3 regions of the Saccharopolyspora phatthalungensis genome follow, and region 3 is predicted to be linked to each of the others. Evidence: riboswitches for the same ligand, from Rfam matches in the RefSeq annotation. Region 3 holds a riboswitch; each other region holds the start of a gene.
The links. Region 3 has a riboswitch for cobalamin ahead of metE (5-methyltetrahydropteroyltriglutamate--homocysteine S-methyltransferase). Riboswitches for the same ligand answer to the same signal wherever they lie in the genome.
Positions count from the first base shown of each region.

Region 1: another riboswitch for cobalamin. It lies ahead of cobN (cobaltochelatase subunit CobN); the one in region 3 lies ahead of metE (5-methyltetrahydropteroyltriglutamate--homocysteine S-methyltransferase).
Region 2: another riboswitch for cobalamin. It lies ahead of BJ970_RS31355 (pyridoxal-phosphate dependent enzyme); the one in region 3 lies ahead of metE (5-methyltetrahydropteroyltriglutamate--homocysteine S-methyltransferase).

Region 1 is NZ_JACHIW010000001.1:3,333,456-3,343,954, forward strand. It holds gene cobA (uroporphyrinogen-III C-methyltransferase) at 1-772, shown strand, start outside; gene cobN (cobaltochelatase subunit CobN) at 874-4,488, opposite strand; cobalamin riboswitch at 4,583-4,769, opposite strand; gene cobG (precorrin-3B synthase) at 4,879-6,123, shown strand; gene BJ970_RS15450 (precorrin-8X methylmutase) at 6,156-6,782, shown strand; gene BJ970_RS15455 (precorrin-2 C(20)-methyltransferase) at 6,779-8,299, shown strand; gene BJ970_RS15460 (cobalt-precorrin-6A reductase) at 8,287-9,042, opposite strand; gene BJ970_RS15465 (cobalt-precorrin-5B (C(1))-methyltransferase) at 9,093-10,181, shown strand; gene BJ970_RS15470 (IS701 family transposase) at 10,286-10,499, opposite strand, start outside.
Region 2 is NZ_JACHIW010000002.1:1,100,761-1,111,259, forward strand. It holds gene BJ970_RS31320 (VOC family protein) at 112-558, opposite strand; gene BJ970_RS31325 (aldehyde dehydrogenase family protein) at 924-2,372, opposite strand; gene BJ970_RS31330 (mandelate racemase/muconate lactonizing enzyme family protein) at 2,369-3,532, opposite strand; gene BJ970_RS31335 (GntR family transcriptional regulator) at 3,529-4,185, opposite strand; gene BJ970_RS31340 (NAD(P)-dependent oxidoreductase) at 4,372-5,286, shown strand; gene BJ970_RS31345 (MFS transporter) at 5,362-6,774, shown strand; gene BJ970_RS31350 (hypothetical protein) at 7,240-7,761, shown strand; cobalamin riboswitch at 7,949-8,119, shown strand; gene BJ970_RS31355 (pyridoxal-phosphate dependent enzyme) at 8,316-9,050, shown strand; gene BJ970_RS31360 (MFS transporter) at 8,984-10,162, shown strand; gene BJ970_RS31365 (ABC transporter substrate-binding protein) at 10,159-10,499, shown strand, end outside.
Region 3 is NZ_JACHIW010000002.1:457,030-467,528, forward strand. It holds gene BJ970_RS29110 (NUDIX domain-containing protein) at 1-408, opposite strand, end outside; gene BJ970_RS29115 (M28 family peptidase) at 405-1,862, opposite strand; gene BJ970_RS29120 (cytochrome P450 family protein) at 1,898-3,136, opposite strand; gene BJ970_RS29125 (hypothetical protein) at 4,008-4,232, opposite strand; gene metE (5-methyltetrahydropteroyltriglutamate--homocysteine S-methyltransferase) at 4,246-6,534, opposite strand; cobalamin riboswitch at 6,667-6,923, opposite strand; gene BJ970_RS29135 (RNA polymerase sigma factor) at 7,233-7,727, shown strand; gene BJ970_RS29140 (methylated-DNA--[protein]-cysteine S-methyltransferase) at 7,727-8,344, shown strand; gene BJ970_RS29145 (2OG-Fe(II) oxygenase) at 8,341-9,069, shown strand; partial or broken gene BJ970_RS29150 (DNA-3-methyladenine glycosylase I) at 9,084-9,275, shown strand; gene BJ970_RS29155 (SAM-dependent methyltransferase) at 9,725-10,499, opposite strand, start outside.

The DNA.
Region 1 (10,499 bases), on a different contig from region 3:
GCGCACCGGTGCGGTCGACGAGCGGTCCGAGCCACCGGCGCCGGGCGTCGCGCTCGTGGGGGGCGGGCCGGGCGACCCCGACTTGATCACGGTCCGAGGTCGTCAGCTCCTGGGCCGCGCGGACGTGGTGATCACCGACCGCCTGGCGCCGCGCGAGCTGCTCGAAGAGCTCGGGCCGCACGTGGAGGTGGTGGACGCCTCGAAGATCCCGTACGGGCGAGCGGCCAATCAGGATGTCATCAACTCGCTGTTGATCGAACACGCCAAGGCCGGGAAGTTCGTGGTGCGCCTCAAGGGTGGCGATCCCTATCTGTTCGGACGCGGCTTCGAGGAGCTTTTGGCGTGCGTCGAGGCGGGGGTCGCGGTGACCGCGGTTCCCGGGATCACCAGTGCCTTCGCGGCCCCCGCCGCGGCCGACGTGCCGGTCACCCATCGCGGTGTGGCGCACGAGGTCGTGGTCGTGTCCGGGCACGTCGGGCCGCATGACGAGCAGTCGCTGGTGGATTGGCCGGCGCTGGGCCGGCTGCGCGGCACCCTGGTGCTGATGATGGCGGTCAAGCGGATCGGGGAGTTCGCGGCCGTCCTGATGGAGCACGGCCGCGACCCGAAGTCGCCGGTCGCGGTCGTGCAGGAGGCCACCACGCGCAGTCAGCACACGCTGCGTACCACGCTCGGCGAGGTGGCCGAGGCCGTGCGCGACGCGGCGATCAAGCCGCCCGCGGTGATCGTCGTCGGCCCCGTGGCGGACCTCGCGCCGAAGTCACGTCCGTAGTGACAGCCGCATCGCCGGGCGGTCAGCCCGGCGATGCCCGGTGCGGATCGGTCTCGCGAAGCACCGGCGGCGACTCCTCGCGAAACCGCCTCGCCAGCGGGTCAGCGCTGGCCCGGCCCGTCCTCCAGATCGCCCTCGGTCTGCAGGTAGACCTCCTGCAGCGCCCGCAGGACCTCGGGGTCCGGTTCCTGCCACAGTTGCCGGTCGGCGGCTTCGAGCAGCCGCTCGGTGATGCCGTGCAGCGCCCACGGGTTGGATTCGGTGAGGAACCGCTGGTTCTCCTCGTCCAGCACGTAGGTTTCGGCAAGCTTGTCGTACATCCAGTCGGCCACCACGCCGGTCGTCGCGTCGTAGCCGAACAGGTAGTCCACCGTCGCCGCGAGCTCGAACGCGCCCTTGTAGCCGTGGCGGCGCATTGCCGCCAGCCACCGGGGGTTGACGACACGGGCCCGGAACACCCGCGACGTCTCCTCGGTCAAGGACCGGGTGCGGATCGAGTCGGGCCGGGTGCTGTCGCCGATGTAGGCCGCCGGCGCCTTGCCGGTGAGCGCGCGGACCGTGGCGATCATGCCGCCGTGGTACTGGAAATAGTCGTCGGAGTCGGCGATGTCGTGCTCGCGGGTGTCGGTGTTCTTCGCTGCCACGGAGATCCGCTTGTAGGCGCTCTCCATATCGGCGCGGGCCGGCTCTCCGTCGAGTTCGCGCCCGTAGGCGAAGCCGCCCCACACCGCGTACACCTCGGCCAGGTCGGCGTCGTCGCGCCAGTTCCGGCTGTCGATGAGCGGCAGGATCCCGGCGCCGTACGCACCGGGTTTGGAGCCGAAGATCCGCATGGTGGCGCGGCGCTCGTCGCCGTGTTCGGCGATGTCGGCCCGCGCGTGCGCGCGCACGAAGTTCTGCTCGTCCGGCTCGTCGAGGGCGGCGACCAGGCGCACGGCGTCGTCGAGCAGGGCGACTACGTGCGGGAAGGCGTCCCGGAAGAAGCCGCTGATGCGGACCGTGACGTCGATGCGGGGCCGGCCCAGCTCGTCGAGCGGGATCGGTTCCAACCCGTTGACCCGGCGCGACGCCTCGTCCCAGGTCGGCCGAACGCCAAGCAGCGCAAGCACTTCCGCGATGTCGTCGCCGGACGTGCGCATCGCGCTGGTGCCCCAGACCGACAGGCCGACCGAGCGGGGCCAGTCGCCGGTGTCGGCGCGGTAGCGTTCGAGCAGGGAGTCGGCGATCGCCCACCCCGTCTCCCAGGCCAGGCGGCTGGGCACGGCCTTGGGGTCGACGGAGTAGAAGTTGCGGCCGGTGGGCAGGACGTTGACCAGCCCGCGCAGCGGCGACCCGCTGGGACCGGCCGGAACGTAACCACCTTCGAGGGCGTGCAGCGTCGCGCTCATCTCGTCGGTCGTCGCGGCCAGTCGCGGCACCACCTCGGTCGCGGCGAATTCCAGCACCTGGACGACCGCGTCCTCGGCGTGGCCGAGCACCTCCCGGCAGACCTCCGGCGCCGAACCGGGGGTCCAGCCGCGGTCCTCCATCGCTTGGACCAGGGCGTGCGCGCGGGTCTCGATGTCGTCGACCTGCCCGCGAGCCGCACTGCCGTCTTCGTCGAGCCCGAGCGCTTCCCGCAATCCGGGCAGCGCGCCGCTCTGCCCGCTCCACATCTGGCGCGCGCGCAGCATCGCAAGGACGAGGTTGACCCGGGCTTCGCTGGTCGGGGCATCGCCGAGCACGTGCAGGCCGTCGCGGATCTGGGCGTCCTTGACCTCGCACAACCACCCGTCGACGTGCAGCAGCATGTCGTCGAACTCCGCGTCGTGCGGCCGTTCTTCGAGCCCGAGATCGTGGTCGAGCTTGGCGGCCTGCATCAGCGTCCAGATCTGGCTGCGGATGGCGGGCAGCTTCGCCGGATCCATCGCGGCGATGTTGGCGTGTTCGTCGAGGAGCTGTTCCAGCCGGGCGATGTCGCCGTAGCTCTCCGCACGGGCCATCGGCGGCACGAGGTGGTCGACCAGGGTGGCGTGCACCCGGCGTTTGGCCTGCGTGCCCTCGCCGGGGTCGTTGACCAAGAACGGGTAGATCAGCGGGAGATCGGCCAGCGCGGCGTCCGGGGCGCAGGAGGCGGACATGCCCGCCGTCTTCCCGGGCAGCCATTCGAGGTTGCCGTGCTTGCCCAGGTGCACCATTGCGTGGGCGCCGAACTCGTCGATCAGCCAGCGGTAGGCCGCCAGGTAGTGGTGGCTCGGTGGCAGGTCCGGGTCGTGGTAGATCGCGATCGGGTTCTCGCCGAAACCGCGGGGCGGCTGCACCATGAGCACGACGTTGCCCGCTCGGATGGCGGCGAGGACGATCTCGCCGTCCGGGTCCTGGGAGCGGTCGACGAACAGCTCTCCTGGCGGCGGGCCCCAGTGCTGCTCGATCTCGGCGCGCAGGTCCTCGGGCAGCGTCGAGAACCAGCTCGCGTAGCGGGTAGCGGGGATGCGGATCGGGTTGCCGCTGAGCTGTTCCTCGGACAGCCAGTCGCGGTCCTGACCACCGGCGGCGATCAGCGCGTGGATCAGGGCGTCGCCGTCCTGGGCCGCGACGCCGGGCAGTGCGTCGGGGCCGTCTGCTGGGCCGATGTCGTAGCCGTGCTCCCGCAGCGCTCGCAGCAGGCGGACCGCGCTGACGGGGGTGTCCAGACCGACCGCGTTGCCGATCCGGGAGTGCTTGGTCGGGTAGGCCGACAGCATCAGCGCCAGGCGCTTGTCCTGCGGTGGGACGTGCCGCAGCGTGGCGTGCCGGACCGCGATTCCGGCGACCCTGGCGGCCCGTTCCGGGTCGGCCACGTAGACGGGCAGCCCCTGAGAGTCGTTTTCCTTGAAGGAGAACGGCACGGTGATCAGCCGGCCGTCGAACTCGGGCACCGCGACCTGGGTGGCCATGTCCAGCGGCGACAGGCCCTCGTCGTTTTCCTCCCAGGCGGCGCGGGTGCTGGTCAGGCACAGCCCCTGCAGGATCGGGATGTCGAGTTCGGCGAGCGCGCCGACGTCCCACGCCTCGTCGTCACCGCCGGCCGAAGCGGTGGCGGGCTTGGTGCCTCCCGCGGCGAGCACGGTGACGATCAGCGCGTCGGCGCGGCCCAGCTGCTCAAGCAGTTGGGGGTCGGGTGTCCGCAGGGACGCGCAGAACAGCGGCAGCGCTTGGCCCCCGGCGTCCTCGATCGCCTCGCACAGCGCGTGCGCGAACGCGGTGTTGCCAGCCATGTGGTGCGCGCGGTAGTAGAGCACCGCAACGGTCGGCCCTTCGTTGCGCCGGGGCGTCCGTTCCAGTGCGCCCCAGGTCGGGGTCTCTACCGGCGGCTCGAAGCCGTGTCCGGTGAGCAGAATCGTGTCGGACAGGAAGTGGTGCAGCTCCGCCAAGTTGTCCGGGCCGCCGTGGGCGAGGTAACGGTGCGCTTCGGCGCACACGCCGCCCGGCACGGTCGAACATTCCATCAGTTCGGCGTCCGGGGCCTGTTCACCACCGAGCACGACCACCGGGCGCGGGCCCGCGAGCAGTGCGTCCAGGCCCTCCTCCCAGGCTCGGAGGCCACCGAGCAGCCGGACGACGACGAGGTCCACGCCCTCCAGCAGCGGGGGCAGGTCGTCCGCGCCCAACCGTGCCGGGTTGCCGAGCCGGTACTCGGCGTCGGCGGCCCTCGCGCTGAGCAGATCTGTGTCCGAAGTGGACAGAAGTAGGATCATGCGGGTCGCTCCTCGGCGTGGCGAGCTGCGTGGCTGGGCCTGGGCGCGCGTGCGCGGCGCATGACGGCACCTCTCTCGGGGTCCTCGCCCCGGTTCGTAGGTCGCGGCGACCGGAGTCTCCTGGCTCCCGGATCGATGCTCGCCCCGTCTTCCCATCCGGTCCGGATGGTGACCTCATGGAGTCCGCTCCCCGGTGACAGTGGCGGGACCGCGCCGGATTCGCACCGGCTTCCTCCGCTTGTCGCCGCTGAATGCTGCGACCACTCTCCGCAACGAAGTGATCTTTCGTCAAGTTCGCCAGGCATGATACGTGTCGCACCGCGCCAGACCTTCGCGCCAGGTCGCGCTTGGTTTGCGTCCGCAATTACCGGGGCCCGTAGTATCGGCCGGGTGTCACACAGAGCCAGACCGGAGCGGGATGCGTGTCCCGGCGCGCTGCGGGTGCACAAGGCAGCCGATGGGGGGCTGGCACGGATCCGTGTTCCGGGGGGCGTGCTCACGCCGAGCCAGGTGCGGGCGCTGGCGGAGGTCGCGGCCCTCGGCGACGGCGGTGTGGAGCTCACCTCGCGGGCGAATGTGCAGGTGCGCGGCCTACCGGCGGGAGCGGAGCGGGAGCTCGCCGCGCGGCTTCGGGCCGCCGGGCTGTTGCCGTCGGCAACGCACGAGCGGGTCCGCAACATCATCGGCTCTCCGTCTGCGGACGGCGGCGAGCTGATGGACGTGCGAGCGGTGGCGGGAAAACTCGATACAGCGCTGTGTGAGACACCGTCACTGGCCGTGCTACCCGGACGTTTTCTTTTCGCCGTCGATGACGGCCGGGCAGACGTGATCTCGCTCGGTGCCGATGTCGGACTGCTCGCCTTGCGCACCGACAGCGTGGCGCTGGTGCTCGCGGGCGTGGATTCCGGGGTGCGATCGACCCCGAGCCGGGCGGCCGCAGTCGCGATCGCCGCGGCGGAGGCGTTCCTGGCGGAAAAGACCGCGCAGGGTTGCTCGGCGTGGCGGCTGGCCGAGCTCGACGACGGAGTGCGACGGGTCACCGATCGGCTGGCCGCGACATTGGGCGTCGTCCCGGCGCAGCCGCTCCCGGTGCCGTCGGCGCAGTTGGCCACGCATGCGCAGGTCGGCCAGACGCGCCGCCTCGACGGGACGGTCGCGGTGGTGGCCGGGGCACCACTGGGCCGCCTGTCGCGAGACCAGATGGATATCATCGGCGCAGCGTCCGACACCGCGGGCGAACTTCGCCTGACGCCTTGGCGGACCGTCGTCCTGCCCGGTTTGCGGCCGGACGAAGCCGGTCGGTGGATGTCGGACCTGGGCGCGCGAGGGCTGCTCGTAGATCCGTTCTCGGACGGTGTCGGGGTGACCGCGTGCACTGGTCGTCCCGGGTGCGCGAAAGCACGGGCCGATGTCCGCGAGGACGCCCGGCGCACGCTGCGAGCCCCGTCCGGCGGTGCGCTGCCGGTGCATTGGTCGGGTTGCGAGCGGCGCTGCGGCCGACCGCAGGGGCGCGTTGTGGAAGTACTCGCCACCGATGCCGGCTATGAGGTCGGTCTCGACGATGAGGCATGGATGTCGGAAGCCGATGCCGACCAGGTGTCCGCCGCGCTCGACGCGGCACGGAGGAATGTGTGAACGAGAACAACGGGCCGTCCCGCTACCGCGGGGTGCCCGAATACATCCGGGAAGGAGCGGAGATCTATCGCCGCTCCTTCGCCACGATCCGTGCGGAAACCGACCTGGCCGGCCTGCCGCCGGAGGTGGCCGGCGTAGCGGTACGCATGATCCACGCCTGCGGCATGGTCGACCTGGTCGATGATCTCGCGTACTCGCGGGACGTGGTGATCAACGCGCGAGCCGCGCTCCGCGACGGAGCGCCGGTGCTGTGCGACGCCGCGATGGTCGCCGCCGGCGTGACCCGACGCCGCCTGCCCACCGACAACGCCGTGATCTGCACGTTGTCCGACGAGCGCGTCCCGGGGCTGGCCCGCGAACTGGGGACGACGCGCAGCGCCGCGGCCTTGGAGCTGTGGCGCGACCGGTTAGCGGGCTCGGTCGTCGCGATCGGCAACGCGCCGACGGCACTGTTCCGGCTGCTGGAAATGATCGAGGACGGGGCCCCGAAACCCGCTGCGGTGCTGGGATTGCCCGTCGGATTCATCGGCGCCGCGGAATCGAAGGAGGCGTTGGCGGCGCACCCGAGCGGCCTGGATCACTTGGTGGTGCACGGCCGCCGAGGCGGCAGCGCCATGGCGGTGGCCGCCATCAACGCGATCGCGAGCGAGGAAGAGTGAGCAGCAACGGCAAAGGCACGCTTTTCGGCGTGGGTCTCGGCCCCGGCGATCCGGAGCTGGTGACGATCAAAGCCGCCCGGCTGATCGAACGAGCCGAGGTGATCGCATACCACAGCGCCCGCCACGGCAGGAGCATCGCGAGATCGGTCGCCGAGCCGTACCTGCGGCCGGGGCAGATCGAAGAAGCCCTCGTCTACCCGGTGACCACCGAGGACACCGACCACCCGGGCGGCTACCAGGGGGCCATCGACGAGTTCTACGCGGACTGCGCGGCCAGACTCGCCGTGCACCTCGACGCCGGGCGGGACGTGGTCCTGCTCGCCGAGGGCGACCCGCTTTTCTACGGGTCCTACATGCACATGCACAAGCGATTGGCGGGCCGGTTCCGGGCCGAGGTCATCCCCGGTGTCACGTCCGTCAGCGGCGCCTCGGCGATGTTGGGGCTTCCGCTCGCGGAACGCGACGAGGTCCTCACCGTGCTGCCGGGCACGCTCCCGCCGGACGCCCTGGCCGAACGACTGGCCGCCACCGATGCCGCCGCCGTGCTCAAGCTGGGCCGCACCTTCGAAGGCGTGCAGCACGCGTTCGAGAAGGCCGGGCGACTGGACGAGGCGTGGTACGTCGAGCGCGTGACCACGGATCGGCAGCGCCTCCGGCCGCTGGCGGAGGTCGATCCGGACTCGGTTCCCTACTTTTCGCTGGCACTGCTGCCCGGCCCGGCCGGCTCGGACCTCAGGGCCGACGCGTCCGGTGCGGCGGCAGCCGACGATGCGCAGCGGGGCGAGGTCGTCGTGGTCGGGCTCGGCCCCGCCGGGCGCGAGTGGATGACACCGGAAGCGCAAGCAGCGCTGTCCACGGCCGACGATTTGGTCGGGTATGGCCCCTACCTCGCCCGGATTCCGGACAACCCGCGTCAGCGCAAGCACGCCTCCGACAACCGCGTCGAGGCCGAACGCGCGGAGTTCGCGCTGGATCTGGCCAGGCGCGGAGCCAAGGTCGCGGTGGTCTCCTCCGGCGATCCGGGTGTGTTCGCGATGGCCAGCGCGGTGCTGGAGGTCGCGGCGCAGCGCTCGGACGTACCGGTGCGGGTGCTGCCCGGCCTAACGGCGGCGCAGGCAGTGGCGAGCCGCGTCGGCGCGCCGCTGGGCCACGACTTCTGCGTGCTGTCGCTGTCCGACCGGCTCAAGCCGTGGGAGGTGATCGTCGAACGCCTGCGGGCCGCCGCGGCGGCAGACCTGGTCATGGCGATCTACAACCCCGCATCGCGCAGCCGAACCTGGCAGGTCGCGGCCGCTCGGGACGCGGTCTTGGAGCACCGCTCGCCCGACACACCGGTGGTCATCGGGCGCGACGTCGGTGGCCCGGAGGAAAGCATCAAGGTGGTACGCCTGGCCGACCTCGACCAGTCCGACGTCGACATGCGGTGCCTGCTGCTGATCGGCTCGTCGACCACGCGGCTCGTCGGCGGCGCCGACGGGCGCGAGGTCGTGTTCACACCGAGGCGTTACCCCGCGTGATTTCCTCGGCACAGCACGGAATCGAGCCAGGCGATGGCGTCCGCGACGGTCTCGGCCGAGGGCGCGGGAGGCTGCGGCGGTCGTTGGACCATCACCACCGGCAGCCGGAGTTCGCGGGCTGCGGTGAGCTTCGCGCTCGTCATCGCGCCGCCGCTGTTCTTGGTGACCACCACATCGATGTCGTGTTCCCGCAACAGGGCGAGTTCGTCGTGGACGGTGAACGGCCCGCGTGCGAGCAGCACCTCGGTGCGCCGCGGCAGCGGCGGTTCGGGCGGATCGACGGTCCGCACCAGGAACCGGAGGTCGAGCGCGGCGAAATGCGCGAGGCCCTGTCGGCCGGTGGTGAGGAAGATCCGTTCACCCAGCTCCGGCAGCAGGGCCGCCGCCTCCGCCAGGGACGGCACCGATCGCCAGTCGTCGCCGATACCTGGCTGCCAGGCGGGACGGCGCAGCACCAGGAGCGGGCACCCCGCCTGCTCCGCAGCCGCCACGGCGTTGTCGGTGATCGTCCGGGCGAACGGGTGGGTGGCGTCCACGACCGCGCCGACCCGTTCGCGCCGAAGCCAGTCGGCCAGCCCGTCGGGGCCGCCGAAACCACCGACGCGCACCTCGCCCGGCGGCAGCTGCGGCTTGCGGACCCGACCGGCGAGGGAGGACGTGACGTGCAGGTCTGCCTGCTCGTCGAGCCGCTCGGCGAGTTTCCTGCCCTCGCTGGTACCACCGAGGATGAGCACCCGGGTCATCCCGCTCGCCTCGTTCTCGTTGCCAACCCCATGAGAAGCATTCTCCCGGTATGAGCGGGCGAGGGGAGGGAACGGGCCTCCGGTACGGCTGGACCACCGGGGCCTGCGCCACGGCGTCGACGGCCGCCGCTTACACGGCGTTGCTGACCGGGACGTTCCCCGACCCCGTCGAGATCGTTCTGCCGAAGGGACACCGGCCGGCCTTCGCGCTTGCGCGCGAACGGCTGGGCGAGGGCTTCGCGACGGCCGGCGTGGTCAAGGACGCCGGCGATGATCCCGACGTGACGCACGGAGCTCTCGTGTCGGTCACGGTCAGCCACGCGGAACCGGGACAGGGGGTGCTGTTTCGCGCCGGGCCGGGCGTGGGTACCGTCACCAAGCCCGGCCTGCCGCTGCCGGTCGGTGAACCGGCGGTCAATCCCGTGCCGCGGCAGCTGATCCGTGACGTCATCGCGCGCGTCGCCGCCGAGCACGGCGGCAGTGGTGACCTCGTCGTCGAGGTGTCCGTCGACAACGGGGCGGAACTCGCCCGGCACACCTGGAACCCGCGCTTGGGGATCATCGGCGGACTGTCCATTTTGGGCACCACGGGCGTCGTCGTGCCGTACTCCTGCTCGGCGTGGATCGACAGCATCCGCCGTGGCGTCGACGTCGCACGCGCGGCAGGGCTCGACCACGTCGCCGGGTGCACCGGCAGCACCTCGGAGAGGGTGGTCACCGAGCTCTACGGCCTGCCCGAGGAAGCGTTGCTGGACATGGGAGATTTCGCCGGAGCGGTGCTGAAGTACCTGCGTCGGCACCCGGTTGCGCGGCTCACGATCGCGGGCGGCATCGGAAAGATTTCCAAGCTCGCCGACGGACACCTGGACCTGCATTCCAAGCGCTCCCAGGTCAATTTCGCCCTGCTCGCCAAGATCGTGGGTGATGCGGGCGGAGGCAGCGAACTGGCCGACCGGATCGGTGGTGCCAACACCGCGCTCGAAGCGCTGCAACTCTGCCTCGGTGCGGGCCTCCCGCTCGGCGATCTCATCGCCGAGCGGGCGCGTGAGATCTGCCGCGAAACCCTGCGCGGGGCACCGGTGTCGGTGGACGTCATCGTCATCGATCGTGCAGGCACCATCGTCGGCCGGACCGCCTAGTAGGACTTTGTTAGGTGGTCATGGTGGTTGCTGGTGGCAGGTGGGGCATCGGCCTGTCCAGGTGGCCAGCAGGACCTGGAGGGCGTGGAGGATCTTGTAGAGAGTCAGGCCGCCCCAGGTGCTTTTGGGCTGGTCAACCGGAGTTCGGTGAGGAACAGATGGGCGGCGGAGGTGAGGGTGACGTGGCGGTGCCAGCCGGTGAAGGAACGCCCTTCGAAGTGGGTGAGCCCGAGCCCGGTCTTGAGTTCCCGGTAGTCGTGTTCGATGCGCCACCGGATCTTGGCCAGCCTCACCAGCTCACGCACCGGGGTGTCCTCG
Region 2 (10,499 bases), 640 kb from region 3:
GTCGAATCGATCCGGCTGGTTTCCGGAGTTGGCAGTGAATGTCACGCTCAGCGGAGGAGTTCCGCTGAGCGGGCGACCAGAGCGGGCGACCAGAGCGGGCGACCAAGGGCACTACGATGTGCTGGGCGCTTCTTCGAGGGCTTTCAATGGCGAGTCCGCGCCGTAGGAGGCGATGCCCACCATTGATCCGTGCAGGGCGTACACCGCCTCGGTCAGACCTCCCCAGGTGATGTCGAGTATGCACGGTGCGCCCGAATCCGCCAGGTTGCCGTTCGCCTTATCCTGATCTGTCACCTTGAGGAGGAGGCAGTACAGCCCCTCGTCCTCACCGGGCCCCGCCTGCATCAGCTCGATGCCACTGTCACTGATGGCGAACCTGCGGCCGCCGACCTCGGCGTCGATCTCCTCCGGCGTCAACCGCGGCATTCTCACCCGAAGGTTCTCGGAGTTCTGCACGACATCCGTGAAACTGATGCCGAAGAGCTTCGAGTAATCTTCCTTGGCTTTTTCCAGATCGCGCACCTTGATGACGATGCGGTCGATCTTCTCGAAAACCATGCGCCGGAAACTCCTCTCGCCACAACCACGCTCGGCCGTGGGACAACCGGTTAACACGCACTTCGTGCTAGCAGGCAGAGTAAAGCCGAAACCTGGTTGTCGTCGCAGGATTCACACGTTTGCGCCCTCAATTGGGCCAACACGGTGTGGCACAGATCAACTTTCCGTGATGCCGGCCGCGCGGAAAGAGGCGATCATCACGCCCGCCGAAATCACGCCACCCAAAGGGCGGCAGACCAGCACCCTATCGCCGCAACCCCCGACCAGAGGCCGGCATCGGCTCGTCCGGGGCCGGTGCCGGAGCTACCGACCCCGGAGGCCGTTGCGCTGACCGTCTTCGCCGAGGAATCACGCCTGCCGGCCGGTCAAGCTCCGACCGCGGTGGTGTGCTGGGTCAGGAACACATCGAGGCCCGCCTGGCCGCCTTCCCAGCCGAGTCCACTGTGCTTGAGCCCGCCGAAGGGCACCAGCGGGGTGTTCGGGGTGGCGTTGTTCACCCCGACGATTCCCACGTCGAGCGCCTGCGCGACCGCGGTGGCGCGGAGCGGGTCGCCCACGACGTATCCGCCCAGTCCATACCGCTGCGTCCGGGTAGCCGTGATCACCTCGTCGACATCCCGGTAGCCGCGCAGGACCGCCATCGGCCCGAAGATTTCCTCGGTGACCGCGCGGCTGTCCGCACCCGGTTGCAGGCACAGGACCGGCGCGGCGAAATACCCGTTCGCCGGCACGTTGACTTTGCCGGTCACGACGGTGGCACCGGAGGCCGCCGCGTCCTGTGCGACCTCGGCGACGCGGCCGGGATCGCTTGGCAACGCGAGCGGACCGAGTGTGGTGCTCGGGTCCAGCGGGTCGCCGAGCACGAGTTCGTCGGTGACTTCGGTGAAGGCGTTCGCGTACGAGTCGACGAGGTGGTCTGGTACCCAGACCTGCTGCGCCGCGATGCAGGACTGGCCGTTGTTGCGGAACTTCGCGATGGCCAGCACCTCCGCGGCCCGCCGCAGATCGGCTTCCGCGAGCACCACGAAGGGCGCGTTCCCGCCGAGTTCCAGCACGTTTCGCGTGAAGTTGGGGGCGGTCTGCGCGGCGAGCAGTTGGCCGACTCGGGTGGAGCCGGTGAAGGTCAACCCGCGCACCCGCGGGTCGTCCAGCCAGCTGCCGGACACCTCGGCGGGGTCGCCCACCACGGTGTTGAGCACGCCGGCGGGAACGTGCGCTTCGACGATCTCGGCCAGTCTCAGCGCCGATTCCGGCGCGACCTCGGAGGGTTTGAACAGCAGCGGGCACCCGGCGGCCAGCGCGGGGGCGATCTTGCGGGCGGGGATGGAGACCGGGAAATTCCACGGCGTCAGCACGGCGACGATGCCCAGCGGGCGCTGGATCACCTCGTGCCGCAGTCCGGGCACCACCGAATGGGATTGGCCGTGGCGGCTGCGGATCGCGTCGGCGAACCACTCGAAGAAGGCCGCCGACAGGCCGACCTCGGCGCGGGATTCGGCGATCCGCTTACCCGTTTCCCGGCTGATCGCCACTGCCAGTTGTTCGGCGCCGGGCTCGGCCCGGAGGTCGGCGGCGATGGCGCGCAGCGCCTCGGCCCGCGCGGCAACGGCGGTTTCGGCCCACGGCCGTTCGGCGCTCGCCGCCGCGTCCAACGCCGCCATCGCCTCGGCCTTCCCACCACCGATGAGCTGTGCGAGGTCCTGGCCCGTCGCGGGCTCGGTCACCACGGTGCGCCAAGGCTGAGCCGGTTGGACGGGTTCGCCGTTGATGCGAACTCCGGCAAGCGTGTGCACGGTGGCCTCGGTTGCGGTCATGCGCTGAGCTCCTCTTCTGACGGGTCCTCGGGTTCGGTGCGCTTGAGTACGGCCGACGGGTCCAGGTCGATGCCCAGGCCGGATCCGGTCGGCAGCGGGATCCGGCCGCGCCGTGGGCGTGGTGCGTCGATCAGCAGCGGATCACGCAGGGGGTTGTCGCGGATGTCGTATTCGACGCCTTGCACGGCGGGTGCGCAGGCGGCCAGTTGCAGAGTGGCGGCGAAGGCGACCGCGCCACCGTAGAGGTGCGGTAGCACCGGTTTCCGGTACGCGTCGGCGAGCTGGCAGATGGCCAGGGCCTCGGTGAAGCCGCCGGTCTTGGCGATGTCGGGCTGCAGGATCGCGATCGCCGGTGAGGCCGCGTAGCGGCGAAACTCTTCGCGGCCATAGACGTTCTCGCCCGTGGCGATCATCATGCCGGTGCGCCGGTGGAGTTCCTCCAGTTCGTCGAGCCGGTTTCCGCGCACCGGCTCCTCCAGCCACGCGACGTCGAAAGCGGCCAGTACCGGGGCCATCCGGGCCGCCTCGTCGACGCTCCACGCCTGGTTGGCGTCCGCGTAGAGCTCAATGTCCGGCCCTATTGCCTCGCGTGCCTCGGCGAGGATGCGCTCATCGCGTTCCCGGTCGAAGCCCAGTTTTACCTTTACCGCGGTGTGCCCGTCGTTCACGCACCGTTTTCCCTGCTGTGCCACGCCTTTGGGGCCGAGGCTGCTGGCGTATACCGGGCTTTCGTCGCGTACCCGGCCGCCGACCAGCGACGAGATCGCCTGACCGGCGGTCCGGCCGTGCAGGTCCCAGAGCGCGATGTCGACCGCGCTGATCGCTTGCATGATCGGCCCGGGTGCGCCCCACTGACGGCCGACGGGCTCCAGGGCCGCCACCAACCGACGCTGCAGTTCGGTGATCCGGCGGGAATCCTGCCCCAGCACCAGCGGGAGCACACCCTCGCGCAGCGTCGCGACCCGCTCGGTCGTCGCCCACGCCGGGTAATTCGTCCAGCTCTCCCCGAAGCCCACGCGACCGTCCGCGGTCGCCAGCTCGACCAGCACCATCGACCGGTGCGTCAACGGCGCGAACGACATGGCGATGCCGTCACCGGTGGCCGCGCGCAGCACCCGCAACCGAGCGGACACAATCGACGCCTGGGTCTCCGCGCTCACTGCTGCTCCTCCTTCGCCGACGCCAACAGCGCCAACCGCAGCCGGGAGATGTGAGCCCGGGCCGCCCGCTCGGCCTCGGCAGGGTCGCCGGATTCGATCGCGGCCAGGATCGTGCGGTGGTCGGCCAAGGCATGCCGGGGTCCGGCCGTGACCGTCGTGGTGCGCATCGCCAGCCGGATCTGGGTCTGGATGTCGTCGAGCAGCCGGATCACCTCGGGGTTTCCGCCGGCCTGCCGGACGAGCGCGTGGAAGCGCATGTCGGCCTCCAGGTGCCGTTCCAGATCGGCGGCTTCGACCGCCTCTTCGTGCTCGGCGAGGATTTCGTGGAGCCGGTCGACCAACCGGCGACCGGCGTTCTCCACGGCCAACCGGGCCGCGAGCCCTTCCAGCACTTCGCGCACGTCGTAGAGGGCCGCCAGCTCCGCCGCGCCCACGCGGGCCACCACCGCGCCACGACGCGGTTCCTCCCGCGCTAGCCGTTCCTGCGTTAGCCGCAGCACCGCGTCGCGCACCGGGCTGCGGCTGACCTCAAGCTCCTCGGCGAGGGCGGGCACGCTCAGCCGGGCGCCCGGCAGTAACTCACCGGAGAAGATCTGCTCTCGCAGATGCTGGTACACCGCGTCCGCGATGCGCTCCGCGGATGAAACCTTCATCGTCATTCCTTCCCAATCCCGGGCCAGATCGCGGCCCCGAGGCAGATCGCGGCGCCGAATGCGCAGCCCCCAACACCTTGACACGTTACATGCACTGGGTCCAATCTACATGCAACTCGCCGGTTGTGCATATAACTGGACCATCGCAGCCGATCAGTCCTGGCGAAGCAAGGAGCAAGGATCCACATGGAGCAAGGAAGCTCTGCCAAGAACCACACCGCAGCCGTACTCGGGCTGGGCACCATGGGCGGCCGGGTGGCCGCCCGCTTGCGGGAAGCCGGCGCGCAGGTGTCGGGATACGACTTGTCCGCTGCGGCCAAGACCGCCGCGGCCGAGGCCGGGGTCCGCGTTTGCGACACCCCGGAAGAAGCGGTGCAGAACGTCTCGCTGGTGGTGCTCTCGCTGCCGCTTCCGAAGGACGTCATCGCCGCCGCGCAAGGCCCGCTGAGCAAGGTAGCGGCCGGCACCGTGGTGATCGACCTGTCCACGATCGACCCCGCGAGCGCACGCACGGCGGCCCAGGTGCTGGGGTCCGCCGGTGCCCATTACCTGGATGCACCGGTGCTCGGCCGCCCGGAGCGGTGCGGAAACTGGACCCTTGCGGTCGGCGGCGATGCCGAAGCCGTGGACCGGGTCCGTCCGATCCTGGAGGGCACCGTCGCGACGCGCGTGGCGCATGTGGGCGAAGTGGGCACCGGGTCGGTGGTGAAGCTGCTGAACAACCTCATGTTCGGGGCGATCAATGCGGTCACCGCGGAAGCGATCAACATCAGCCGGCTCGCCGGCCTGGACCCCGAGGTGTTCGCCCAGGTGGTCGCCGACTCCGGGGCGGCCACGGTGTCCGGCCTGTTCCGCGACCTGGCCGCGAAAATGCCGGCCGGCGACTACTCGCCGACGTTCGCGCTCGGCCTGCTGCGCAAGGACAACCGGCTGGCACTCGAACTCGCCAACAGCAGTGGCAGCCCCGCCTTCATCGCCACCTGCGTCAACCAGATCAACAACTTGACGGCGAGCCGCGGCTGGAGTGGCGAGGACACCGGTGCCGTGCACAAGCTGTACGAACTGCTCTCTGCCCCCGACACCACGCCGAACACGCCATGAGTGCCGCACGCCGCCGGCAGCGCGGCCCCGCCGAAACCGACCGCTCGCCCGCCCGGAACAAAGGAGTCACGTGCGATGGCTGAACTGGTCGTACGCTCCAAACGAGACATCATCGACTACGTCAACTCCCACCCGACCGGCACGCGGCGAACCAAGATCCTCGCCTTCATCGCGCTGGGCGGAGTGTTCGTCGATGCCTACGACTTCACCAGCCTCGGCATCGGCATCGACTCGCTCAAGCACCAGCTCGGGCTGAGCCCGTTCGAGCTCGGCAGCGTCACCGCGATCATGGCGGTCGGCGCGATGCTGGGCGCGCTGGTCGGCGGCTACGTCGTCGACAAGATCGGACGGTTCAAGCTCTTCATCCTCGACCTCGCCCTGTTCGTCGTCGCCGCGATCGGCGCCGGACTGTCCCCGAACCTCGAACTCCTGCTGCTGTTCCGGTTCCTGCTCGGCGTCGGCGTGGGCATCGACATGCCGGTGACGTTCAGCTTCGTCGCCGAATTCACCAACAGCAAGGACAAGGGCAAGTACGTCAACTTCTGGCAGTCCATCTGGTATCTGGCGGTGGTCTCCACCGGCCTGATCGTGATGCCGTTCTACTTCGCCGGCGTGACGGAGAACCTCTGGCGGTGGGCGGTCGGGTTCGGCGCCGTGCCGGCCCTGATCGTGCTGCTACTGCGACTCGCCTACACCGAGGAAAGCCCCATGTGGGCAGCGCACAACCTCGGGCTGCACGAGGCGGGGAAGATCCTGGAGAAGAGCTACGGCATCCAGGTCCGGGTGAAACCCGACGCCACCGCCGAACAGGCCGCGCCGCGGCGAAAGGTCGGCATCGGCGAAATCTTCACCTCCCGGTTCCGCGCCCGGACCGTGCTGGCGTCGGTGATCAGCGGAACACAGGCGATTCAGTATTACGCGGTCGGCTTCTACATCCCGGTGATCGCCGCGATGATCTTCGGGGCGGACACCCTGTCGGTCCTGATCGCCACCATCGGCATCAACCTGTTCGGCGTCCTCGGCGGGACAACGCAGCCGTTCCTGACCCACCGGCTCGGACTGCGCAAACTGGCCCTGATCGGGTACGTCATCGTCGCGGCCAGCCTCATCGCCCTTGGAGTACTGGGCAAAACCTCCTGGGCGTATGTGTCGGCGCTGCTCGTTGGCCTGCTGATCTTCGGGCACTCCTTCGGCCCGGGCGCGCAGGGCAAGACGATGGCGGCGCTGTCCTACCCCACCGAAATCCGCGGAGCCGGAATGGGCTGGGCCGAAGGTGTCTCCCGGGTCGGCACGATCATCGGTTTCTACTCTTTCCCGTTGATCCTCGCCTCGTTCGGGCTGTCCACCACCATGCTGCTGCTGACCCTCGTGCCCATCGCGGGCCTCATCACGCTGGGTTCCATCCGCTGGGACCCCGTCGGACAAGACGTGGAAACCTCCGACGACGAGTCGCGCGGCGAGCGCCGGAGCCAACCCGCGCAGTCCTGAAGCACCCCAGGTGCCGGGCGCCTGGTTCGCAAGTACATCTAAACACTCCGCACCCAGGCCGGTGCGTGGCCCACGGCGGGAAACCCGCCAAGGGCCGCGCACCGGTATTACGCTTCGCACAACACCGGCCACTGGCCGTGTTTCGGCGCCCCGCGAAACCGCCCTCCGCGCATGCCTCAATGGACTTGTGCCGTTGACGCGCTGACCACGTTGTTCGCCATCGCCTCTCGCGTGCAACCGATCCAAACCAAAGTCTTCGTGTCCATTCAGGCAATTCCGCGTAGAAAAGCGGGCCACGAACACCGCACAACGCGCCGCACACCCCGGACATCGGTCATCGTGGTGGCAGCCGTCACAGCGAGGACGTCAGGAACCCCCCGCAGCGACGACGCGTGCAGCCCGCCCCGAATCCCGACAACAACACAGCGGGCCGCAGCCGGCCCGCCGCGCAGTTCCATTCCGGAGATGATGACGATGACCGCGACAACATCATGGTTCGCACAGTCGAAACCGATTGACCCGGGAACCGCTGGCGATCAGCCGAGCGAGCTCGCGCAGGATGCCGCGCGCTACGCCGAACTCCTGGGGTGCTCGCTGGACATCGATGCCGCGACGGGACGGATCATCGCCGTGACCGGCGATGCGTTGGATGCCATCACGATGCCTGCCGAACTCGGCACCCGGGTGGCCGCCGGGCTCGCCATCAGCCTGATGTCCGGCCCGATCCTGCGCAGCCCGAACCAGCGCACGTGGACCTTCCTGACCAGGCCGTGCCGGATGGCGACGCACGACGTGCCCGCCGATCTCCGCACCGCGAAGGTCAGCGCGATTGCGCGAGGCACCAAGCTAATCCTGCCGTCGCGGTGGCCGAGCCCGGTCACACCGCATTGGGTGGTAGCACCGACGTCGACCCCACGGACGCTGCCCGGGTGCCAGCCGGTGCTCGGAATCGCGCGCCGGGTCCTGGCCGAGCGCGAAACCGCGTAGAAACGCCTCGCACATATCGAGGCTGCCTCCGCACCGACGAATCCATTGCACCGATAGGACGATGACGGGTTAGTCGCCCGGCACCGCGCCACGAATCCCCCGTGGACCGAGTTGCGCCAGCGCGCAGGAACGAGAGTGATCTCGGGCACGTGTCTTGACGGGCGTCGCCGGGACTGCAAATGTCACCCCACACAAGTTCATTCGACGGCGCCCAGGAAGCCGGTGCGAATCCGGCACGGTCCCGCCACTGTGAATGGGGAGCTACCGCCACCTGTGCCACTGCCGGTGAAACGGCGGGAAGGCGAGCGGAGCGCAGTGATCCATGAGTCAGGAGACTGACGTCGTCGTGCCGATTCGTACGGGGTCGCGGAGCCCCGGAGGAGGTACCTCAGGTGCAGCACCGCGCCGCGCACGTCGCCGTTGTCCGGCATCGCCGCCACAGGCACGTTCGTTTGACGCATCACCCTGACGTCGTCAGCACCGCCATTCCGGCCGCGCAGGTCTGATCACCCCCGTCCGCCGATGGGCGGACCCCGACCTGCGTGGAGACACCTGTGCTCGCTGCTCATCTCTGCCCGTCGTCGGCGCCACATTCGGCCTTACACGCCACGATCGGCCGAGTACGCGCCGAAGACCCGACGCGATCGGCCGCATGGCGGCTCGACAACGTCCGGACCTCGATCGCTTTCCTGACCATCCAAAGTGCACAGCGCCCGCCGCACCCCACGGGCGGGTGGCAACGGAGCAGGCGCGATCGGGTCGGCGAGCTGCTCGCTCGATTACCCGGTGCTTATTGGCCGGACCAGTACAACAACCCGGACAATCCCGCCGGATACCTCGCCCTGGGCCGGGAAATCACTGACCAGTTCCAGCATTTGGATGTCTTGGTGTGCAGTGTCGGCACCGGTGGACACGGTGCCGGGATCGCGCCGGTGGTTCGCGAGCGTTGGCCGCATATCCGGATCGTGGGGTTCGATTCGACCGACTCGACCGTCTTCGGCCAGCCGGCCGCGCACCGGCTGATGCGTGGTTTGGGAAGCAGCATCCATCCGGACAACGTCGCCTACGACATCTTCGATGAAGTGCACTGGATCGGCCCCGCGGAAGCCTTGGACGCGTGCCGCCGGCTCGCCGCCGGCTCGTTCGTCACCGGCGGATGGAGCACCGGTGCCGTCGCTCTGGCCGCCGCGTGGTGCGCTCGGGAGCTGGACTCCGACCTGATGTGCGCGGTGTTCCCGGACGGGCCGCACCGCTACTGGCAGAGCTGGTGCTCGGCGTCCGGAACCTGAGCCAGCAGGGGATGTTCCTGCTCGGGGGAACCGCCGCGGACCGGCTCGGGTGCCGACCGATGATCATCACGGGGTGCGCGCTGCGGGTGGTCTCCTTCGGGTTGTTCGCCGTGTTCACCTCGCTGCCGGGCTTGTGCGCCGCCGCCGTGCTCACCGGTCTGGCGGGTGCCCTGTTCAATCCGGCCGTCCGCACCTACCTCATGCATGAGGCCGGGGACCGACGCGCGGAAGCGTTCGCGGTGTTCAACGTTTTCGCGCACGCCGGGACTCTCGTCGGGCCGCTGCTGGGTGCCGCGTTGCTCACCGTCGACTTCCGGGTGATCGCGTGGGTGGCGGGCATCGCCTTCGCGATTCTCACGGTGGCCCAGATCATCGTGCTGCCCGGCCGGGATCTCCAATCGCAGCAGCACAGTGTGCTAGGGAGCTGGCGCGTGTTGATCAACAACCGCCGCTTCCTGGCGTTCACGCTCGCGTTGTCCGCGTACTTCGCGCTCTACAACCAGCTCTATCTGATGCTTCCGCTGGAAGCACAGCGTGTTTCCGGGCTCAGCGAATCCGTGGCCGCCGTGTTCGTGGTGTCGACCGTGGTCGGCATAGCCGGGCAGGTCCGGATCACGCAGTGGTGTCGGCGGAGGTGGAGCGCGGGTCGATCGGTCTCGCTCGGGCTGATGTGCATGGGCGTGTCCTTCCTCCCTGTGCTGCTGAGCAGTCCGCTGCTCGCAGCGCCGGCCGAGCCGGGCTGGACCGGGGTCGTGCTGGGGTGCCTTCCGGTGCTGCTGGCGACCGTGCTGTTCACGGTCGGCATGGCGGTGACCAATCCGTTCGCGATGGAGTTGCTGCCGATCGTGGGCAGCGAACGGCTGGCAGGCACCTACTACGGCTTCTACTACCTGGTGTCCAGCCTGGTCGCGGCCGGGGTGAGCTGGCTCGTCGGGGCACTGCTCGACGCGACCGGGGATTCGCCGATGCGGTGGGCGCCGTGGCTGGCTTTGCTCGCCGTCGGGCTGGCCGGCGGAGCCGGTGCCGCAGTGCTGGAACGACGAGGGCTGCTGGACCGGGCCGGCGAGTCGGCTCGGGATTCCACGATGACGGGGAAGGAAAATCGCCGGTGATTGACGTCAGTCGACGAAGTCTGCTCAAGGGCGCGTTGGGGACGGTCGCGTTGGCTTCACTTGCCGGATGCGGCGGTGCAGCGGGTGGCTCGAACGGGCGGCTGCGGGTGGCCTTTCCCACGTCGGGCGCGAGGGAATCGCTCGACCCGCACACCAGCTCCTTGTTCGTCGACCAGGCGCGGACCAAAGCGCTGTTCGACACATTGGTCGGCTACGCCGACGATATGAGCGTGGTGCCGCGCCTGGCCGAGTCGTGGGAACCCGACGCCACGGGGACGCGGTGGCTGATCCGGCTGCGCAACGCCCGTTTCCACGACAACCGTCCGGTCACCGCCGA
Region 3 (10,499 bases):
GTTTTCTTCCAGCAAGCCGATTTCGCTGGGTCCGATCCACGAGAACTCGGTGTGCTTGTCCTGTTCCAGCCGTGGGGCGTCCAAGTCGCCCGCGACCTCTACCAGGAAGTCGAGTTCACAATGGACCTCGCCGTTGCCGTTCCAGGTCGATCGCCCTAGCAGGGCCAGGACCCGCCCCAGGCGCCATCCGGTCTCCTCTTCGATCTCGCGATCCAGCGCGCCTAGGACGTTCTCGCCGGGGTGTACGGAACCGCCCACTACATCCCAGCACCCGGGGAAGAGGGTACGGTTCTCCGAACGCCGCTGGATGAACACTCGGTCGCGTGCGTCTCGGATCAGCGCGCCCACGACTAGGCGGGGGCCGGCTGGCAGTGATCCGGTAGGCCCCTGGTCGAGAGGCGAGGTCATCGCCCACCCCCCGAAACGGTGGGCCGCTCGGCGTTGGAATAGTGCTCGAAGACGCGCAGGAACGCGTCGGCGTGAGCGCTGACTTTCGCGGGGTCGTAGCTGTCAGCGTTGTCGCACGGCAGGTGGTAGCAGCGGTCGTAGGACTCTCCCGCCAGACCACCCCAGCGGGCCGCCTCCTCGGCAGTCTTGCCTTCGAAGGAGCCACCGAACAGCCCGCCCATCGGGATGCCGGCTTCGGCGAAGGGCGCGTAGTCGGATCGGCCGTCCAGACACCATGTGCCCGGTTCGGTTCCTGTTGCCCGGAATGCACCGAGAAACCGATCGCGAATCGCCACGGAACCTGGTGGGGCGCCCCGGCCAGGCGCGAGGGCCAGTGCGTGGTCTCCTTCCGCGCTGCGGCATGGGGTATTGCTGTCCAGGACGAACAGGCCACGGTTCGGGCCGCCGATCATCTCCAGGTTGAGGTAGAGCCCGATATTCGCCCGCTCCTGCGGTGAGAGGGCCTGAACGTAGTGTTTGGCTCCGACCATGCCGAACTCTTCGGCTGACCAGAACGCGAACACCAGCCGGTTACGTGGTGGGATGGGTGCAGTGGCCTGTCGAAGCGCGGCCTCCAACAACACGGCGGCGGCGATGCCGTTGTCGTTGATGCCGGGTCCGGTGGGCACGGAATCCAGATGCGCCCCGGAAACGACTGTCCGGCCCGGGTCTCCCGACGTGCTCTCGGCAAGCAAGTTCTCGGTGGAGCGCTGCTCGGTCAATGAGCGCAGCACCATGGTGACCTTGAGGTGCCGCTCCGCCACCCCCAGCAGCGCCTGGCCGGTTTCCGGACTCACGCCGCCGATCGGGATCTCTGCGGTCTCGGGTTCCCACAACCATCCGTACAGCTCGCCGGGGCGATCGTTGATGACGATCACTGCGGTAGCGCCGGCACCGGCGGCGACCGCCTGCTTCTGATCCAGCGTGCAGCCCCCGTTGAGGACGAGTGCGATTCGTCCTCGTGCCACCGCGTCGGCGTATGACTCCGCCGTGCACCCCTGCCGTTTGGCCTCGGTTCCAGTCACGGGAGCCAGTTCAGCGGTGGTGCCACCTGCGGGTGTCGAGGGCGAATAGCCGACCACGTTGATGCGATGGTGGGTCCCGCCTCCCACCGTGAGGTCGTATTCCAGCGCCTGGGTGTAGAGAAAGCCGAACCGCTGACGCGTGACTCGGTAGCCAACTTTGGCCAGCAGCGTCTCGAAGTAGCTGATTGATTGGTCGTATCCACGAGATCCCGCGGCCCGATGGCCATCGTTGTGATCGGCAAACGACTGCAGCGCCGCGACGTGTTCACCCACATGCCCCAATTCGATCCTGGTCGAGCCTGTCCCCGAATCGCCCGGGGTCGCGCGGTTGGACAGCATCACCACAGATGCGGACAGAGCGGCCACGACGACCAGGACGACAGCCGCCACGAGCGGAAATCTCCTCGGTCGAAAATGTTTCAACATCAAGCCCCCAATACAACGGGAAGGGCATGCAGGCCGTGGTGCGGCCCAAAGATCCGCCAACGCAACTGCTCGACGGGTATCGCCAGCCGCATATCAGGGAAGCGATCCACCACGCTGCGGAAGACGATCTGCGTCTCCAGTCGGGCCAGCGGAGCCCCCAGACAAAAATGCGGGCCGTGCCCGAACCCCACATGCGCGGGAGACCCTCGGCTCAGATCGAGGCTGTCAGCCGCTGGGAAGACATCCTCGTCCCGATTGGCGGAGTTCAGCACCAGTCCGACGATAGAGCCGCGCGGGATCGTCGTACCCGAGTAGCAGACGTCTTCGGTAGCGACCCGGAAGGTAGCCTTTTCCGCTGGGCCGTCATAACGGATCAGCTCGTCCACCGCGTGCGCGGTCATCTCTGGGTTGTGGCGTAGGAAATGTCGCTGCTCATCATGGGTCAGAAGGGCGAGCACAGCGTTGCCGATAAAGTTTGTCGTAGACTCCGTCCCCGCGATGAACAGCGCGGTCACCATCCCGATCAGCTCGTCGTCGTTGATGGTTCCCCGGTGGTGTGCGGCGACGAGTTCGTCGACCAGCCCGTGCTCCTCTGGCCTCTTGGATTCTCCGCTCTTCAGGCAGGCCCGTTTGCGCTCCAAGAGCTCCACGAAGTACGCGAAGAACTCCCCAGCGGCATCCGGCGCCGTCGGCAGCACGTCGATATAGCTGGGATAAGCCACGTCATCCCGCCAGGCCGTCACCGCCAGCGCCTCGGCCGGAGCCATACCCATGATCCGGCACATGACCAGTACCGGCAGCGGCTGAGCGAGCCGCGCAATGAGATCCACCGCGTCCTGACCAGGCAGATCGCCAAGCAGATCGTCGGTGAACTGTTGAATCCACGGCCGAAAGAACTCCACCGTCCGAGGCTGGAAAGCCTTGCCGATGACGTTCTTCAAGCGGCGATGGTCAGCCGCATCACTGTTCAGAAGATTATTGACAACCACTCGCCCATCGGGTGTCACGAGACCGGTCACCCGTGCACCTCGAAGCTGATCGGCCGCGTTCCGGGGATCCTTGGACAGGCGCGGATCACCAAGCGCCGCCCGGACATCCTCGTACCGCGTCAGTAGCCATATGCATAGACCGTCCGGCTGTTGGATCTGGTGCACCGGGCTGTTTTTCCGCAGCCATGCGTACCCAGGGTAGGGATCGGCGACAAAGTCGTAGCCAAAGAAATCCGAAGGCTCCATCATGAAAGTGATCCCTGTCGTGGGCCCCGCCCAAGGTTCGTGTCGACAGTGCCATGTATTGCCTGAGACGATGTCTTCACCCTTTCGGGCAATGGCATGCTTGCGAAACGACGTGCTGGAGATGCCATCGATAACCGCCTAGCAGAAAACTACGACACTAAGGGGGTACGAACCATCGACGAGCGAATGTGAACCCGTCTACTTTCCCCCAGCGGTGAAGACACTCCCCCAGTGATCTCCTGGCCCAGTGATCTCCCGACCCCGCCCCGGACGCCTATTTACGTTTTACCCCAACTACTTTTAGAGGCTAGCCCAACAACCAGTATGCGGCAACAAGAAACCTTCGATCGGAGCAGTTGGTTGCCTTTTCCCACTTTTCCCGGGGCGGCCAACCGTTCGGCGCTGGCCGGCAGTCCGACCTGATCTTGTCCGGCCACGCCTGCTGTTCGCGGCGCGCGGGCTGGCCTGTCCGTATCGGCAGCTCAGACCTGCAATGGGCCGCCCACAGCGGGCATCCCCGCGCTAGGTGTCACACCGTAGCACGAAAACGGGCTGAAATTGGGAGGATTCATCGTCGCTGAACTGATTTGCACTATAATGGAATCCTGTCGACTTGACGGTTCGCTACAACCGCAGTTCATCCATGAAAAATTCGCCAGTTCTGAGGCTCGGAAATGCTCTACGCACCGAGCGACCCGGGACAAGGCCCCGCCACAACGGCACCGTCAAACCACTGTGGAACATGCACGACCTGACCCCGGCAGGCCGCCCCGGGGGCTGGCACGAACAACTGAGCTACAAGTGATCTCGCACCAGGACGACGGTCTGCCTATCGCCGCTTGTCGGAGGCGGTCCACGCGCTTCACGGTGACTCTCAGATGTTCGTCCGTCTTGGCGAGTTCACCGGTTTCGCACTGACTCGCCACGACGCCAGGCCCGAGAGTCCGATGTGGACTCTCGGGACCGGACGACTCGCGGCGCCGACTTCGAAATACAGCGCGATCTCGCCGCCGTCTATCTGCACCACGTCCGCCGAAACGGCAATCACCGGAAAACTGGTGTCGTGGGTGGTGATGGCCGCTGGAACGACCACCACCACCCACAAACCGTGGTCAGCGCAGCGAAGGTCGCACCTCAGCCGTCGCCCCCACCATGTTCTTCAGGGCCGCCTCGACCTCGACATAGCCGCGCGTCTTCAGCCCGCAGTCCGGGTTGACCCACAGCCGATCCGCCGGAACGGCCGCCAGCGCGGCCCGCAGCAGGTCCGCGACCTCGGCCACCTCCGGCACCCGCGGCGAGTGGATGTCGTACACGCCGGGTCCCACGCCGCGACCGAAACCGACCGAGTTCAGGTCGTCCAGCACCTCCATGCGCGAGCGGGCGGCCTCGATGCTGGTGACATCGGCGTCCAGCGCCACGATCGCGTTGATCACGTCGCCGAACTCGGAATAGCACAGGTGGGTGTGGACCTGGGTGGATTCGGCGACGCCGCAGGTGGCCAGCCGGAACGAGGTCACCGCCCAGTCCAGGTACGCCTCGTGCTGCGCCGCGCGCAACGGCAGCAACTCGCGCAGCGCCGGTTCGTCGACCTGGATGACCCGGATACCGGCCGCCTCCAGATCGTTCACCTCGTCCCGGATGGCCAGCGCGACCTGCTTCGCGGTGTCGGCCAGCGGCTGGTCGTCCCGGACGAACGACCACGCCAGGATCGTCACCGGACCGGTGAGCATGCCCTTGACCGGCTTCTCGGTCAGTCGCTGCGCATAACTCGCCCATTCGATCGTGATCGGCTTCGGGCGGGAGACATCGCCGAACAGGATCGGCGGCCGCACGCACCGCGACCCGTAGGACTGCACCCAGCCGTTGTCGGTGCTGGCGAAGCCGTCCAGGTATTCGGCGAAGTACTGCACCATGTCGTTGCGTTCGGGTTCGCCGTGGACCAGGACATCGAGCCCGAGTTCTTCCTGGAGGTGGATCACCCGCTCGATCTCCTCGCGCATCCGCTGCCGATAAGTCGCCTGGTCGATGCGGCCGGCGCGCAACGCGGCCCGCGCCTTGCGGACGTCGGTGGTCTGCGGAAACGATCCGATCGTCGTGGTCGGCAACGGCGGCAGGCGCAAGGACTTCTGCTGGGCGGCGCGCCTGTTCTCGTAGTCACTGCGCGTGGTGTACTCCGGCCGCATTGCCTGCAGCCGAGCCCGCACGCGATTGTTGCGCACCCGGTCGGCTTGGGCGCGGTCGGCGACGGCCGCACGGGCCGCGGCCAGTTCCTCGGCCACCGCGTCGCGGCCTGCCTGCAACGCCCGGCCGAGGACGACCACTTCGCGGACCTTCTGCTCGGCGAAGGCCAACCAGGATTTGACCTGCGGATCGAGATTCTCTTCTGCCTCGACGTCATACGGCACGTGCAATAGGGAGCACGACGTGCTAACGGCAACCTCGCTTGCCGAGCCGAGCAGCGTCGCAGCGGTCGCAAGCGCCTTGTCGAGATCGGTGCGCCAAACATTGCGCCCGTCGACCAGCCCGGCTACCAAGGTCTTGTCCTGCAACCCGCGGACCGACGACAAGGAGTCCACTGTCGACGTCCCGGCGACCAGATCGACACCGATGGCCTCGACCGGGCTGGAGGCCAGCACCTGCAACGCCGCACCGAGATCGCCGAAATAGCCCGCGACCAACAGGTTCGGACGCTCGCCCAGAGCACCGAGCCGCTGGTAGGCCTCGCGCAGCGCATCCAGCTCCGGCTGCGAGCGGTCGGCGGCGAACGCGGGTTCGTCCAGTTGCACCCACTCCACGCCGGCTCGGTACAGCTCGCCCAGCAGCTCGGCGTAAGCGTCGAGGAGCCCAGCCAGCTTGTCCAACGGCCGGAACGCCTCCGGAGCTCCGGCGGCGGGCTTGGACAGCAGCAGGAAGGTCAGCGGGCCCACCAGCACCGGGCGGGTGGTCACGCCCGCTTCGGCGGCCTCCCGGTACTGCTCCACCGGGGTCCGGTCGGCCAGCGAGAAGCGCGTGTCCGGACCGATCTCGGGCACCAGGTAGTGGTAGTTGGTGTCGAACCACTTGGTCATCTCCAGCGGCGGCATCGACTCGACGCCGCGCGCCATGGCGAAGTAGGTGTCCAACGGGCCCAACCCGAGCTCGGCGTAGCGCGGCGGGACCGCACCGAAGGTGACCGCGGTGTCCAGCACCTGGTCGTAGAACGAAAAAGTGTTGCCCGGTACCGAGTCCAGGCCCGCATCCCGTAGCGCGCGCCAAGAATCGAGCCGCAGTTCGCGCGCGACCGCGCGCAGTTCCGCTTCGCCGGTGCGGGACGACCAGTAGCTCTCCAATGCGCGCTTCAATTCCCGGTTGGGGCCGATCCGGGGGTAGCCGAGTACGGTCGATCCGATCTTGCTGGTCAAGGCCCTCTCCTCGCGAGCTCGACGACAAATGCCCCGAGGTCAGGGAAAGAGCAGGCGAACCGGCAGGCGCCGCGCGACACGGGCCGGTCGTCCGCCAGGCCCTCCCGCGAGACCTCGGACCGCGCGCACCACTCGGTGCGCGCACCGGTGGCAGGTCTTCGGACTCGCGGGCAGGTCCCGGCCGTTGCCGGGGTTCCTACTGGCCGTCGCTTCCCAGGCACGCGTGCCCAGTGCTGCGCCCGGTCTGCTCAGACCGGGGACGGCGGTCGTTCCCACTCACCGCTGCGGGGCAGTCCCGGACTCGCACCGGGTTCCCTCTTGCCTCGCCCACCCGCGGATGCGACTTCAGTCGCGCTTGGGGCGGACGAACCACCAGCACAACGGAGGCTACCGACTGCAAGGCCGTTGGCAAGAGGCCGACGCACCTGGACGGTGTCCGCGCATCCGGTGACTTCCGCGCTGAACACCCCTTTCCCACCCGTGCCCGCACCACGGATGAGAGGCTCGTCACTCAGTGTCGTGCGGACGTGACCGGGCTGGCACTCCGTTCCCCGCTGCACGGACCTTGAACGCAGCGGAACCGCTGGCGGCGGGGTCGGGCGTGTGCGGCCAGCGGAACGAACCAGGTCGGGTGACGATCACGTCAACGGTGCTGGATCCGCATCTCACGTTCCGCGGGGCCCGGCCGTCTACGGGGAGTGAAAGTGAGACCGTTCGAGCAGATCGTCGACGAGTACGGCCCGATGGTGCTGCGAGTGTGCCGAGCCGTGCTCGGACCAGCCGACGCCGAAGACGCCTGGTCGGAGACCTTCCTGGCCGCGCTGCGCGCCTACCCGGAGCTCGCCGAGGACGCCAACGTGGAGGCGTGGCTGGTCACGATCGCGCACCGCAAGGCGGTCGACGTCACCCGGGCAACGGCGCGTCGACCCGTGGTCGTGGCGCGCCTGCCCGAGCGGCCCAGCACCGCCGGCCGTCCGGAGGACTGGGACGGCGACCTGTGGGCAGCGTTGAGCGCGCTGCCGACCAAACAACGCATGGCCGTGGCCTACCACTACCTGGCGGGGCTGCCCTACGCCGAAATCGCCGAGATCATCGGCGGCAGTACGGATGCGGCCCGCCGCGCCGCGGCCGACGGCATCAAAACCCTGCGCGCGACGTATCGACGCGCCACGAGCGTAGGAGGGGAAGCGTGATGATGGCGATCCACGAATCCGACGACAGGCACCTGTTCGATGCGCTCCCGGCGATCGACTTCGACGTCAGCAAGCGACTGCACTTCGAGCTGGTGCACGCGGCCCGGCGGGAGGGGCTGCTGGACGTCTCCTACCGCACGATCGACACCCCGGTGGGCGAGCTGCTGCTGGCCGCGACCGAGCTCGGCCTGGTGCGGGTCGCGTACACCAGGCAGGGGCATGACCGGGTCCTGGAGTCGCTGGCCAAGTTGATCAGCCCCCGCATCCTGCGGGCAACCGACCGACTGGACGAGGTCGCCCGCCAGATCGAGCAGTACTTCACCAAGCGGCGGCGCGCCTTCGACCTGCCGCTGGACTGGCGCCTCTCCCGCGGGTTCCGGCTGAACGTGCTGTCCCACCTGCCCGACATCGCCTACGGCAACACGGCCAGCTATGCCGATGTCGCGGCGGCTGCGGGCAGCCCCCGAGCGGTGCGCGCAGTGGGTTCCGCGTGCGCGACCAACCCGCTGCCGGTGGTGGTGCCATGCCACCGCGTCGTGCGTTCGGACGGAACGGCGGGCGGATACGTCGGCGGGCTGGAGGCCAAGACGACCCTGTTGAACCTGGAGGCATCATGAGCACGCCGAAGGCGGACCGGTACGCGAAGCGGGTCTCCGGCGCGGACTGGCAGACGGTTGCCGCCGAGGTCAACGACTACGGGTGCGCACTGCTGCCGCAGTTGCTGACCGCCGACGAGTGCGAACGGATCGCGGCCCTGTGGAACGAGCCCGAGCACTTCCGCGCGACGATCAATCTGCGCCGCCACCGCTTCGGAGACAACGGCGACTACCACTACTTCGCCGCGCCCTTCCCCGAGCCGGTGGAGAAGCTGCGACAGGCCCTGTACCCGCGGCTGCTGCCGATCGCCCAGGACTGGTACGACAAGCTCGGCCGGGAAGCGGAATGGCCGGACACCCTTGACGAGTGGCTGGACATCTGCCATCGGGCCGGGCAGACCCGCCCGACCCCTATCCTGCTGCGCTACGAGCAGGGCGGCTGGAACGCGCTGCACCGCGATCTCTACGGCGACAAGGTGTTCCCGCTGCAGGTCGTGATCAACCTCAACGCACCGGGGACCGACCACACCGGAGGCGAGTTCCTGTTGGTGGAGCAGCGCCCGCGGGCCCAATCGCGGGGGACCGCAACGCTGATCCCGCAGGGCCACGGACTGGTGTTCACCACCCGCGACCGGCCGGTGCGCTCGGCTCGCGGTTGGTCTGCCTGCCCCGTGCGGCACGGGGTCTCCGCGGTCCGCTCCGGATGCCGCCACACGTTGGGCCTGGTCTTCCACGACGCCGCCTGATGAGTTACACGCACCCGCGGACGATCGCCGAGATCCCCACCACCTCGCCGGAATCCGTTGCGCTGTCAAAGGCGCTACGCGCCAAGGGATTCGCGTTCGTCGGACCGACGACGATGTTCGCGCTGATGGAGGCCATCGGCATGGTCGATACGCACCTCGTCGACAGCCACCGCCGCGGCACCTCCGGCATCTGGCGGCACCCCTGACCTGGGTGACGGCCGATTCAGCGCGAAATCGCGCCGACTCCAGGCGCACCGGCGTCCGGTCGGGCGCGGCCACCGGCGTGCGGTGACCGCGGCGACGGGTGTTGATCAGGCCGCCCAGCTGGGTTGTCGGCCCGCTCCCGTCGGGACAATTCCGCGGTGCTCCGAAACTTGATCTTGTTTTAGGAGGCGCGGCCGTCTCGGACGACTCTCGGGCCGGTGGTGGACCGCGACGACCGGGACGGTGGTCGGCTACGAGTCCTGGCTGGAGCGCGACCGCTGATCATGCAGGACTTCGGCCCGGACGTCGTCGGGATCGCCCCGCCCGTCGGCCGAGGCGTTCGCTCGATCGCGTGCCGAGACCGACCGCGCGGCCTGCGGCCACCGATTACGAGACAATACGGATTGGGACGGACCGACTATTTCGACGATCCCGCGTGCCGAGTCGGTCGTCATGCGGGGTAGCTGCTACTTCGTGGTCTTGTGAGGGCGCCGCTGACGTAGAGCATGTCGCCCATGCGCATGTCGTCGTCCTTGAGGGGCGGAAGGTCGTTGGCGGCGAACAGGTCTCGGATGCTGATTCCGTTCAGCGCCCAGCCGCGGTCGGTCAGGTAGGGAGCCGCTTCGTTGCGCTCACCGAAATATCGCAGCCTCGCCATGTCGGGATCGAAACTGTGCGCACGCCAGCGTTCGGAGATGCGGTGCAGGCGTTCCTTCGTCTTGTCCTCGTCGCCTGGTTGCGGGTTGGGCTTGCTTTCGGTGGCCACCCGGCTTCCCGGCGCGCTGAGTTCGGTGATGGTGTCCAGCAGGCGATCCTGCGCCTTGGGCGGCAGGTAGCCCAGCAGGCCTTCGGCGCTCCACGCGGTCGGCCGGGCCGGGTCGAATCCGGCGGTGCGCAGTGCGGTGGGCCAATCGTCGCGCAGATCGACCGCGGCCACTCTCCGGTCGGCGGTGGGCGCAGCGCCCAACTCGGCCAGTGTGCGGGTCTTGAATTCGATGACCTGCGGCTGGTCGACCTCATACACCACGGTCCCGGTTGGCCAGGGCAGTCGGTACGCGCGGGAATCCAGCCCCGAGGCCAGGATCACGACCTGCGTGGTGCCCGCGTTCGTCGCATCGAGGAAGAACTCGTCGTAGAAGTTGGTACGTACCTTGGCTATGTCGATCCATACCTGCTCGACCAAGTCGTTGGGGGTCACTTCGCCGGTCGCCAGCCGGGTGAGTAGG